One region of the Roseburia sp. 831b genome, then DNA from elsewhere that is predicted to be linked to it. Evidence: predicted binding sites of a transcription regulator. Region 1 holds the regulator's gene; each other region holds the start of a gene.
What was found. Region 1 encodes Rex, which represses fermentation and respiration genes when NADH is low (regulators of the CRP and FNR family bind a similar motif). Its sites were predicted from a motif close to ATTGTTAANTANTTAACAAT; they were not measured.

Region 2: a site for Rex is predicted at 1,485-1,504, ahead of BIV16_RS07395 (shikimate dehydrogenase). Genes of this name have one in related genera too.
Region 3: a site for Rex is predicted at 1,307-1,326, ahead of BIV16_RS10630 (acetyl-CoA C-acetyltransferase). Genes of this name have one in related genera too.
Region 4: a site for Rex is predicted at 1,129-1,148, ahead of BIV16_RS00240 (butyryl-CoA:acetate CoA-transferase). Genes of this name have one in related genera too.

What each region holds. Positions count from the first base shown of each region.
Region 1 is NZ_CP135162.1:1,113,409-1,116,603, forward strand. It holds gene BIV16_RS05125 (ABC transporter ATP-binding protein) at 1-975, shown strand, start outside; gene BIV16_RS05130 (redox-sensing transcriptional repressor Rex) at 1,107-1,751, shown strand; gene BIV16_RS05135 (bifunctional ADP-dependent NAD(P)H-hydrate dehydratase/NAD(P)H-hydrate epimerase) at 1,811-3,195, shown strand, end outside.
Region 2 is NZ_CP135162.1:1,560,648-1,563,842, forward strand. It holds gene BIV16_RS07390 (MFS transporter) at 1-491, opposite strand, end outside; gene BIV16_RS07395 (shikimate dehydrogenase) at 529-1,404, opposite strand; gene BIV16_RS07400 (LysR family transcriptional regulator) at 1,667-2,548, shown strand; gene BIV16_RS07405 (LysR family transcriptional regulator) at 2,876-3,195, opposite strand, start outside.
Region 3 is NZ_CP135162.1:2,310,644-2,313,838, reverse strand. It holds gene BIV16_RS10635 (cell wall hydrolase) at 1-975, shown strand, start outside; gene BIV16_RS10630 (acetyl-CoA C-acetyltransferase) at 1,364-2,548, shown strand; gene BIV16_RS10625 (3-hydroxyacyl-CoA dehydrogenase family protein) at 2,641-3,195, shown strand, end outside.
Region 4 is NZ_CP135162.1:56,861-60,055, forward strand. It holds gene BIV16_RS00240 (butyryl-CoA:acetate CoA-transferase) at 1-1,096, opposite strand, end outside; gene BIV16_RS00245 (NUDIX hydrolase) at 1,306-1,821, shown strand; gene BIV16_RS00250 (pyridoxamine 5'-phosphate oxidase family protein) at 1,869-2,351, opposite strand; gene BIV16_RS00255 (glycosyltransferase family 2 protein) at 2,401-3,195, opposite strand, start outside.

The DNA of each region.
Region 1 (3,195 bases):
GTGTTAGAGCCCAATGTTGTGAGTGGAAACGATGTGTTGACCGTCGAACATCTTTCAAAATCCTACCCGTCAAGACACCTGTTCTCCGATTTATCTTTTGAAATCAAGCGTGGGGAACGGGTAGCACTGATTGGAAATAACGGAACCGGAAAGACGACGATACTAAAGATTATCAACCAGTTAATCGAGGCAGATGCTGGAAGTGTTACACTAGGCTCAAATGTTTCCATCGGCTATTACGACCAGGAACATCAGGTCTTATCGCATGAGAAAACCATTTTTGAAGAGATATCAGACGATTATCCAAACCTTACCCAGACACAGATTCGAAATGTCTTAGCGGCATTTTTGTTTACGGAAGATGACGTGTTTAAGCGGATTGCGGATTTAAGTGGTGGTGAGCGAGGACGTGTCTCTTTGGCAAAATTAATGCTCTCGGATGCAAACTTTTTGATTTTGGATGAGCCGACTAACCATTTGGATATTACCTCAAAAGAAATTTTAGAGTCCGCATTAAATCAATATACCGGAACGGTATTTTTCGTCTCCCATGATCGTTATTTTATTAACAAAACAGCGACAAGAATCATCGAATTAACCGGGGAAACACTGGTCAATTACATTGGAAATTATGATTATTATCTGGAAAAAAGAGACGAGCTGACTGAGAAATTTGTAAAGAAACCAGAGGAAGCAGCGCAGACAGTTGAAAAAGACAGCGAGCAAAAAACGGACTGGAAGGCACAAAAGGCAAAGCAGGCACAAATCCGAAAAATTGAGAATGCGCTAAAGAAGGCGGAGGATGAGATTGCGTTCTTAGAGGGCGAGATTGAACAGATTGATACGGAGTGTGCAAAACCGGAAAATGCGACAAACTCTGCAAAGCTAGGAGAACTTACCACAAAGCAAAATCAGTACAGGGAACGTCTGGAAACCTTATATGAAGAATGGGAAAACCTGTCAATGCAATTATAAATGATAGATAGTTAAATTTTTGACACATTGACATCTTTTTCAGAAATCAGTATAATAATGTTATTCGTATAATCGTGTGAGAGGGTTATGGCACACGAATTTGCAGTTTAGAGAAAGGCATGTTTATATATATGGAAGAAAAAGAGATTTCACAGGCAGTTATTCGAAGAATGCCAAGATATTACCGTTACCTTGGTGAATTGTTAGATGATGGAGTGGAGCGTATTTCATCAAATGATTTGAGCAAAAGAATGAATGTGACAGCGTCACAGATCAGACAGGATTTAAATAACTTTGGTGGTTTTGGTCAGCAGGGTTATGGATACAATGTAAAGTACCTATACGAAGAGATTGGAAAGATTTTAGGACTGAACCAGCAGCATAATATCATTGTGATTGGTGCCGGTAATTTAGGTCAGGCGCTTGCTAATTACACCAAATTTTCCAAACTTGGGTTTATCATTACCGCATTATTTGATGTAAATCCAGCATTGGACGGTGTTACCGTTCGCGGAATTAAGGTTCACATGTTAAATGAACTGGAAGAGTTTTGCAAGAACAATAAAGTTGATATTGCAGCACTTACCATGCCAAAAGAAAAGGCAGATGCCATTGCAAATCGTCTTGTGGATTTGGGAATTCATGCAATCTGGAATTTCGCACATGTTGATCTTGAATTAATCGATAAAGATGTAGTTGTAGAGAACGTTCATTTATCAGACAGCTTAATGCAGTTATCCTACAATATTGTAAAGAACAAAAAAGAAAAGGAATAACCGACTTAGCGCTTTGCCATTGGTAAAGCGCTATTTTTGCTCTGGAATGGAGATGGAAGATGGAATATCTTGTAAATGCAGATGAAATGAAACAAATAGACCTTGCCACGACAGAACATTTTAAGGTGCCATCGATTGTTTTGATGGAACGTGCTGCACTTGAGACGGTGCGCGTCATGGAAGAGGAGGGGCTTGATACCAAAAGAACCCTTGTATTTTGTGGAACCGGAAATAACGGCGGTGACGGAGCAGCGGTTGCGAGACTGCTTTTTCAAAAGAAAAGGAAGGTCTGTGTGGTGCTGTTACAGGGAAAGCACGGTTATAGCGAATCCATGCAATTACAGCTTGAAATCCTAAAAGCGTATGGAATCCCGGTTTGCGAGAAAATACCGGATGATTTTTCACCGACCCTTATCGTGGATGCTTTGTTTGGTGTGGGATTGACAAGAGAGATTACCGGAGAAGCTGCGCACTTTATCGCTCAGATGAATCAGATGGAAGCAGTAAAGCTTTCGATTGATATTCCGTCCGGTGTGCAGGCAACAAATGGAAAAATATTAGGAACCTGTGTGCAGGCAGATGTAACGGTTACTTATGCCTATGCCAAGGTCGGAATGTATCTGTGGCCGGGAAGTGCTGCTTGTGGCAGGATTTTTGTACGGGAAATTGGAATCGATGCAAAAAGCTGGCGAAAGGTTCGTCCGTCGGTGGTTTCTTTGACGAAAGAAGACCTTTCGCTGCTGCCGGAAAGAAAGAAGCACTCGAACAAAGGCACTTACGGAAAAGTGCTTGTCATTGCCGGACAAAAGGACATGGCAGGTGCGGCTGTATTTGCAGTGACAGCGGCATACCGCATGGGATGTGGCCTGGTAAAAGTGATGACACCGGAAGCAAACCGGATGATTTTACAGGAAAAAGTGCCGGAAGCAGTGCTAAAAACTTACCCGGAGACAGGTTTTGATGAAACTACATTTGTAAATGAATTGCAGACGGTCGATGCAATTGTCTGTGGACCAGGACTTGGAACATCACAGGTGGCACAAAGAATCGTAGAACTTGTGTTAGCGAATGCGGCTGTGCCGGTTGTGCTCGATGCAGATGCCCTAAATATCCTCGTAGCAAAGCAGGAACTTTTAAAGCAGCACAAAGCGGAAGTGATTGTAACGCCACATCCGGGTGAGATGGGCAGACTCTGTCAGCAAAAAACGGCATTTGTAGAAGCAGACCGCCTTAAGACAGCTAGGCAGTTTGCAGAGGATTACCAGGTGATTTGCGTGTTAAAAGGAGAACATACCTTAACGGCAGTCCCGGAGGGTGCGATTTATTTAAACCGCAGTGGGAATCACGGAATGGCAACGGCTGGAAGCGGGGATGTCTTATCCGGTGTGATAGGTTCACTCCTTGCACAAAAAGTTCCGCCTTATCTTGCAGCACCACTTGGCGT
Region 2 (3,195 bases), 450 kb from region 1:
AAGTAAGACATTGCACTTCCTGCAACTAAGCCTAAGAAGAATGGCATTAAAAGCTGTGCAATGGAAATGAAAAATTTAATTCCCATTGTAGCGATACCGGTATATTTGTTGATGATTTCCGTAACAGCCGGATAGGTTGCAGTGTCTAAGAATGAGTTTGCGATACCACCAAGAACGGCTGCAACATAGGCAACTGCTACGTTTGGTGAGAATGCTATTCCGACAAAGAAAATCACATAGGAGAAACATCCAATGACAACGGATGCACGACGTCCTAATTTATCGGATAGTGGTCCTGCAAATGGAAGGGAAATCAAACGTCCAAGTCCAAGTGCTGCTGCGATTGCGGTGACAGCCATAACATCTGACATGCCCCACTGCTCTGCTAATAATTCTTTTACAACCTGCTGGCTTAAGATGGAACATCCAATACCATGGATGAAATAATTTAAATAAAGAATAATTGCGCTAGGTAAAAATTTTTTATTCATTTTTTCTCTCCTAATCTAAATATGTTTGAATCTGTTTTTATTCGTATTTGATATTTAAAACTTCTTTCATGTGTTCGATTGGCATATCTTTTCCTGTCCAGAGTTTGAATGCTGCTGCTCCCTGGAATAACATCATGCCAAGTCCGTTCATCGTCTTACATCCTACTTCTTTTGCCATAGAACGCATTTTTGTCTCAAGTGGAGAATAAGGAACATCCACAACGATTAATTCCGGGCGGAAGAAAGATTTATCCGGTACAACAGACTGTCCTTCTAATGGTTTCATACCAACGCCTGTTCCGTTTACGAAAATGTAAGAGTCAGCCATTTCTTCTCTTAATTTTTCCTTGTCATCCAAATCATAAAGTGTGGCTTTACAATCGGTACGCTCGTTGATTTTTCTTACAGTTTCTACTGCGTTATCCCAGAATTTATCATGAATGTTGAAGATGGAGATTTCTTTTACACCATCTAATGCAGCCTGGATTTCGATTGCTGTTGCAGCACCGCCGGCACCTGCGATTGTCATTTTCTTACCAATCACATCGATGTCGTTGTCTTTTAAGGACTGCATGAATCCGATACCATCTGTGATATGGCCTGTTAAAACACCATTTTCATTTACGATTGTGTTTACTGCGCCACAAAGCTCTGCTGCCGGTGATAATTTGTCGAGATACTGTCCTACTACTGTCTTGTTTGGCATAGATACGTTAGAACCAACCATCTTTAAGGCACGAAGACCTTTTACGGCATCCTCTAATGTAGAATTGTCTACTTCAAATGCAAGGTATGCATAATCCAATCCCAAATAAGCGAATGCTTCGTTGTGCATTGCCGGTGAACTGGAATGTCTGATTGGGTATGCCATTAATCCAATAAGTTCTGTGTGACCTGTAATTCTCTCTGCCATAGTTTTAATCTCCTTTTCTTACATTACATTTGTTTTTACTGCTTTTGATATGTTTTCTTTGTTTTCAACGCCCTGCCCTGTTTGTTAAAAACTTAACAACCTTTGATAATCTTATTATACACCGCTTTTATCTATACTTCCAATGCTTATTTTGTTATATTTCAGTAGTTTTAATGTACTGATTGTGATATAATGTGCACAAATACAGGATGTAATTTTTGTAATCCATAGTTTTTATTTTGTTAATCGAGGTGAATCTATTATGACTTTGAATCAATTGAGTTATTTTTACCAGGCAGCGACCTTGCAGCACTTTAACCAGGCGGCAGAAAAAATGAATATTTCGGAGCCAAGTTTAAGCCGGTCCATCAGCGCCTTAGAAGATGAACTTGGCGTCACTTTATTTGAAAAAAAAGGTAGAAACGTCATTTTAACCAAGGCTGGACAGATTTTTCTAGAACACACCGAAATCATTCTCAACGACATCCAGCGGGCAGAAAATAAAATGAAGCAGATTGCAACGGACGGTGGGCACATTGACATTGCTTATGTTTCCCCACTTGCGAAATCTTATATTCCAAAAACAGTCCGTTCTTTTTTAGCGCAGGATGAGAACAAAAATGTAACCTTTCACTTTTCACAGGATATCACCCGACATAATATTGAAGGATTAAAAAAAGGAACCTACAATGTAATCTTCGGTTCCTACTCTCCTGATGAGCCAAATATTGAGTTTCTTCCTATTATACTTCAGGAAATGGTTGTCATCCTTCCAACAGACCATCCTTTGTGCGCCAGTGAAGCAATTGAAGCCGGTGTTTTCGAGCAGTACCCGGTTCTTTCCTATGACCACAACTCCGGTCTTGGAAAATACACCAAGAACTTTTTTAAGGAACATGGCGTTGCTCCAAACTATATCTGTGAATCCCCGGATGAGAACGGAATCGCTTCCCTCGTTGCGGAAGGGTTCGGTATCGCGCTCGTTGCCGATGTCGATTCCATTCACCGACCGGACATCTGCATCCGCCCCTTAATTCCGTCCGAATCCTTTGCGCACACCGTCTACATGGGCTACATGCAGGGAAAATACCAGCTCCCTGCCGTGTCCCGCTTTATCCAGTTTGTCAAGGCGAACCGGTATTAAAAATTGCACATTTGACATATAAATACAATTTTTAATATATTGTCCAATTTTGATTTAATTTACGGATGGCGGTTTACATAAAAATAGACCTTTGGGTAACAATGAATAGTCGAAAAAAACTTATCCAAAAAATCGAGTTTTTTTGCAGAATCCTATACAATTTTTTTAAAATGCGTTACAGTTATCCAAAACAGCTAAAAAGGTTTACATAACGCCTGCAATTTCAAGCCTTTTTGGAAAATTTTTCAAATAAGACACCATATTTATAAAATGAAACTTTTTCATCCCCTATTAAACGGAATGCAACCTCTTTTATCCCCCCGAATTCTATAATTCAAGGTTTCCGGTTTCACTTTGTACATAGCTTTGGAATGCTTTGACAACCGGTGGAAGGTAATGGTCTTTTTTGGTGACCATATAGACGGAGCGCTCGTATGCCGGATGTTCAATCTGTAAGGTTTTCACCGGCAGCGTCTTTAAAATCGGAATCTGCGGCATGATTGCGATTCCAAAATCCTGTGCCACAAGTCCCGCCATGCTGCTGTCCTCTTCTATTTCAAATGCAATCTGCGGGAACTGGCTTATCTTTTCAAAAAGCTGATCTACAACCGGGCGAAGTCCACTCGTTTTCGGAAAGAAAATCTGCG
Region 3 (3,195 bases), 1.2 Mb from region 1:
AAAGCGGGTTTAGAAGGGGACTTGTCCGGGTTAAATAAACAGCTTTCAACGGTCACGGGTGAATTGAATGATTTAGAGGAACAGATTCAGGAGAAGGAAGAAGAGATTGAGGAGACCGATGCAAAGCTTACGAAAGCACAGGAGGATTCGAAGAAGCAGTATGAAGATATGAAGATTCGCATTCAGTACATGTATGAGAATGGGAATACAACAATGCTTCAGATGCTGCTTGAGTCAGAGTCCGTATCCGATTTTTTTAACCGGACAGAATATATTAAGGAAATTAATGAATACGACCGTAATATGCTAGAAACTTATAACAAGCTTCAGGAGGACATTGCAGCACAAAAAGAGGAGCTGTCCTCTCAAAAGGAAGAACTTGTGGCAATGCAGCAGGAAGCACAGAAGAAAAAAGAGAATGTAAGCAGTCTGATTTCCTCGACACAGGCAAAAATCAATGAGGCGGCACAAGATTTGCAGGATGCGCAGTCGAATGTATCGGATTTAGAGAAACAGATTTCCGATATGGAGGCTTACGAGGAACAGCTCGAATTACAAAAGGCAAAAGAAGACGCCGCAAGACTAGAGGCAATCAAGGCGCAGGAACAGGAGGACTATTCCAACGTTACCGTAGTGCCGGCGGATGGGGATCTTTATCTGTTAGGAGCCATTATCCAGTGTGAGGCAGAAGGAGAATCTTACGAGGGAAAACTTGCCGTTGGAAGTGTCGTCATCAACCGTGTAAAAAGTTCTTATTTTCCGGGTACGATTGCAGGCGTTATTTATCAGAGCGGACAATTTTCGCCGGTGGCAAGCGGCAGGCTGGCGTACCGGCTGGAGGCAGGTGTCAATGCAGAATGTCTGCAGGCAGCACAGGCGGTACTGGATGGACAGATTACGTTAAACTGTCTTTACTTTAGAAGAAACAACGGAATCATTCAGGGAACCGTAATCGGAAATCATGTCTTTTATTAAAAAAATGATAGCGTTCACATTAGAAAGCAGAATTGTGTATTGTGCACAAATTCTGCTTTCTTTTTGCTAATTTTTAGAAAAAACAATGTTAAGTTTTTAACAAAAAAAGCCCGAAAATACGGGATATTGGTATGGTCATGCGATACCACAACGAAAAGGAACTGAAAAAAATAAGAAGAAATATCTTGCATTTCAGAGTAAAGTGTGATAGCATGAGGAAGTAAGAAAAAGTCAGTAAACAAGCGGAAAACAAGCTGTTTTATGACTTCACGACCATGAAAACATAAATTTTAAATGAAATATTTGAAATTTATTTTTTTTTAGCCCAAATATTGTTAAAAAATTAACAGTATCAGAGCGAAACCTATTAGAAAAAGGAGACGAGAAAATGGCAGGAAAAGTAGTTTTAGCAGGCGCATGCCGTACCGCAATTGGTAAAATGGGTGGAGCATTAAGCAATACTCCAGCACCAGAATTAGGAGCAATCGTAATCAAAGAAGCATTAAAGAGAGCTGGAGTAAAACCAGAACAGGTTGACGAAGTTCTTATGGGATGTGTTATCCAGGCAGCACAGGGACAGAACGTTGCACGTCAGGCATCTATCAAAGCAGGATTACCAATTGAAGTACCAGCAGTTACTTTGAACGTAGTTTGTGGTTCCGGTTTGAAATGTGTCAATGAAGCAGCAGCACAGATTCTTGCTGGTCAGGCAGACATCGTTGTAGCAGGTGGTATGGAAAACATGTCCATGGCTCCATACGCTATGACAAAAGCTCGTTTTGGATATCGTATGAACAATGCAACAATCATCGATACAATGGTAAACGATGCATTAACAGATGCATTCAATCATTACCACATGATGATTACAGCAGAGAACGTATGTGATAAATATGGCATTACAAGAGAAGAATTAGATGAGTTCTCAGCAAACAGCCAGCAGAAATGTGAAAAAGCTATTGCTGAAGGTAAATTCGATGATGAAATCGTACCAGTACCAGTAAAAGTTAAGAAAGAAATCGTTGATTTCGTAAAAGATGAAGGACCACGTCCAGGTACAACAGCAGAATCTTTATCAAAATTAAGATGCTGTTCTGGAAAAGAAGGCGGACTTGTTACAGCTGGTAATGCTTCCGGTATCAACGATGGTGCAGCTGCAATCGTTGTTATGAGCGAAGAAAAAGCAAAAGAACTTGGTGTTACACCAATGGCTACATGGGTAGCTGGAGCACTCGGTGGTGTTGAACCTGAAATCATGGGTGTTGGACCAGTTGCTTCTACAAGAAAAGTATTAGAGAGAACAGGACTTACAATCGACGATATGGACTTAATCGAAGCAAACGAAGCATTCGCTGCTCAGTCAATCGCTGTTGCAAGAGATTTGAAATTCGATATGTCTAAAGTAAATGTAAACGGTGGTGCAATCGCACTTGGACATCCGGTTGGAGCATCAGGATGCCGTATCTTAGTTACATTATTACATGAGATGCAGAAGAGAGATGCTAAGAGAGGTCTTGCTACTTTATGTATCGGTGGCGGAATGGGCTGCTCTACAATCGTTGAGAAATACTAAGATTACATAGTTGGAACGGCTTGCTGCGGCAGGCTGTTCCGTTTACGTAAGCAGTAATACATTATAGTTTTTATATAAAAAGGAGAACTAACATGAAAGTTGGAGTTATTGGCGCAGGAACAATGGGACAGGGCATTGCAAAAGCATTTGCTCAGGTAGATGGATATGAAGTAGCACTCTGTGATATCAAACAGGAGTGGGCAGAAGCTGGAAAAGAAAAAATCAAAAAAGGCTATGCAAGACTTGTAGAAAAAGGAAAAATGACACAGGAAGCTGTTGATGCAATCGTTGCTAAAATCACTCCTGGTTTAAAAGAAAACCTTTGCAAAGACTGTGATTTAATCGTTGAAGCTGCATTTGAAGATATGCAGGTTAAGAAAACAACATTCAAAGAATTAGATGAGATTGCAAAACCAGATTGTATTTTTGCATCTAACACATCCAGCCTTTCTATCACAGAAATCGGAAACGGATTAAACCGTCCAATGGTTGGTATGCATTTCTTCAACCCAGCAGATCGTATGAAATTAATCGAAGTTATCGCAGGTGTAAATACTCCTGTTGAAACTGTAGAAGCTATCAAGAAGATTTCTGTAGAAATCGGCAAAACACCTGTACAGGTAAATGAAGCAGCAGGATTCGTTGTA
Region 4 (3,195 bases), 1.1 Mb from region 1:
TAGAAGAACAGCAGATAAAGCTCTTACCACCGTTAGAAAGGTAAGCACCGAGTACGAAGTCTAACTGTCCGCCTGCACCACTGATCTGTTTGATACCTGAGGATTCCGAACTAATCTGTCCAAAGAGGTCAATGTCGACACAGTTGTTGATGGAGATAAAGTTATCCAATGCAGAAATCTGGCGAATGTCGTTTGTGTAGCTGACCGGAGCACTCATAAGCTCTGGGTTCTCATCGAGGTAATCATACATTTTCTTGGTTCCGGCACCGAAACCATATACCTGACGATAACGGTCGATGTTCTTCTTGGAACCGTTGATTTTTCCTGCTCTTGCAATATCAACGAAAGCATCTACATACATTTCGGTATGAACACCAAGGTCTTTTAAATCAGATTCTGCAATCAAAGAACCAACGGCATTTGGCATTCCACCGATACCAAGCTGTAAACAGGCACCGTTTGGAATCTGGTCTACGATAAGTTGTGCAACTTTTTTATCAACATCTGTTGCAGCTCCGCCGCCACCAAGTTCTCCGATTGGAGGATTGGATCCTTCTACGATATAAGTAACATCTGAGATATGTACGCCAGTCTCAGTACCACCAAGACAACGAGGCATATTTTCATTTACTTCTACGATAATGTGTTTTGCAGTCTCGCACATAGCACCAAGATGGGAAGCGTTTGGTCCAAAGTTAAAGTAACCATGTTTGTCCATTGGGGCAACCTGGAACATTGCAACGTCATCCGGTGTGCTGGACTCTCTATAATAACGAGGCAGCTCTGAGTAACGGATTGGAGAATAGAACGCACATCCACGGTTGATTAATTTACGCTCGATTCCAGACATATGCCAGGAATTCCAGGTAAAGTGTTCACCAGCATCTTCACGTTCAAATACAGCCAATGGTTTTAACAGGATACCACCACGAAGGTTAATATCTTTTAATTCATCGGTACGTTTTGCAAGCGCACGATCCAAGGCATCTGGTGTTCCATTACACCAACCATAATCAACCCAGTCACCGGATTTGATTATTTTCACTGCTTCGTCTGCAGATACAAGTTTCTGTTTGTATTCAGTTGAAAAATCCATCACAAATACCTCCTGATTGTTTGAATTGTGAATTTGTTAAAAATTTATCATACTTTATATCCTATCACTTTATTGTCGATTTTACAACCCAATCCATAAAAATTGTCTCGTCTTTGTACAATTTGTCATTTATGTGATAAGCTAATTGTATAAGATCATTTATGTGGAGAAATGCTTCTACTGAATTCTACGAAAATCAGGAGGAAAATATGTTTGAGGTTACATTGATTACAGATGAATATGAGGAAGGCAAAAAGATTCGCACAAGGACAGCAGTCCGCAGTATCCTTTCTTATCAGGGAAAACTGGTGATGGTTGAGACAAACTGCGGAGATTATAAATTTCCGGGCGGAGGTGTAGAACCGGGAGAGACCGAGTTAGAGGCACTAAGACGTGAAATCCAGGAAGAAACCGGATATATCGATGTTGAGATTAAAGAATTGGCGGGAACCGCCTTTGAACAAAATATTGACCCGGATGAACCAGATACCTTTTTTCAGATGAAATCAATTTATTATAACTGCAAGTTATTAAGTGAAAAGAGAGCACCCGGGGTATTGGATGATTACGAGGAAAAATTAGGCTTTCATCCATGCTTTATTACCGCAGAGGAATGTTATCAAAGAAATCATGCCCTGGTAGAAAAGGGGTTTGCAAGCCCAAAAGAGATTCCGTGGTTAGAGCGGGAAACAAATGTGTTACATAAAATACGGAAGAACTTTTAACGTTCTTCCGCAAAATGTGACACCGTGAGGCACCCTGGAATCTAAAGTTAGGATTCATTTACCAGTTTTCCCGTCATCCGGTCGATTGTCATGGCAAAGACATTGACCCGGTCTAAAGATTTTGCGATTTCTTCCTCGATGGCTTCTTCGGTTGGAAAAAATTTTCTTGCTAACATCTGGCAGGTTTCTAATATTTTGTCAGAATCTGTAACAGTCTCAAGCCTTCCAAGGCAGACCACACTTTTTATATTCAGCGCCCAGTCGCCCTCCTTGATAAAACCATCGTCCATCACAGTAAAGCAGACCTTAGGGTTACCAGCCATCAAATCCAGCTTTAGTCCCTGTTTTGCTCCATGAAAATATAATTTTCCATCTGTTTCATTATAATATTGATTTAACGGAATTGCGTAAGGATACCCATTTTCTCCGTGAAATGCCATAATCCCGCGAGGGGCAGTTTTCAGCACCTCAACGCATTCTTCCGGGGTGATTTCCTGCTTGAACCGTCTCATTTTTCTAAAATCATTCATGTCTTTTGCTCCTATCATTCGATACATTTGCTCGCAGCCAGAACAATGTTTAAAGTTCTTCCGGCATCGTCCAGTTTTTCGCCTGTTCTTCATACTGGCTGGCAAGCTGTTCGTATTCCTCCACCTGAATCTGCGTCAGCGCGTCATCCGTGGACTGTCTAAGAAAAGCTGCAATCGCAGTGTAACAGTCATGTAAGCGGTAAAGTGGCGTATCGCCGCCACAGTGGATATTCAAAATGCTTTCCGTCTCAAAAGCAGCATTGTAGAACCACATAATCGCTTCCTCAAAATCTTCACAGGAAAAGAAGTATTCGCCCAGTTCACAACAGATTTCCGCACATGGAGTGGTCAGCATATCCTTTAAGCAAAGTTTGAAAAATTCATTGACCTGTCCTTCGATTCGATAACATCTTGCCAGGACACAGGAAGCTTCTTTTAAAAGGTCATCCTTATTAGAGGTAAAAAGGGTGTGCGCAAAGATTTCTTTTGCGTCAAGAAAATCCTCATCCGAGCCAGTCAAAAGAAGTTCCTTTGCATACATGCGGTGAACCTTGTCGGACAACATACCATTTTTAGCAAATGCATTTTGGAAAATCGAAAAATCGCGCTTGTTGTGGAGCGCAAGCGGCATATGGAAAATCTCAATGTCGCTGTCATAAACCACAGGTTCAAGCTGCACCGTCTCGTGGATTGGGTCAATCCAGGTGAAGGTGCGCAAACGTTTGAACAGTTTTGGACGGTATTCTTTTTTTGCATTTAACACTGTATTAAAATCCTGCGTTGTAATATATTTCATCTGTACAATATCGATTTCCGGGAGCAGGGACTGCTTCATCTGGAAAAA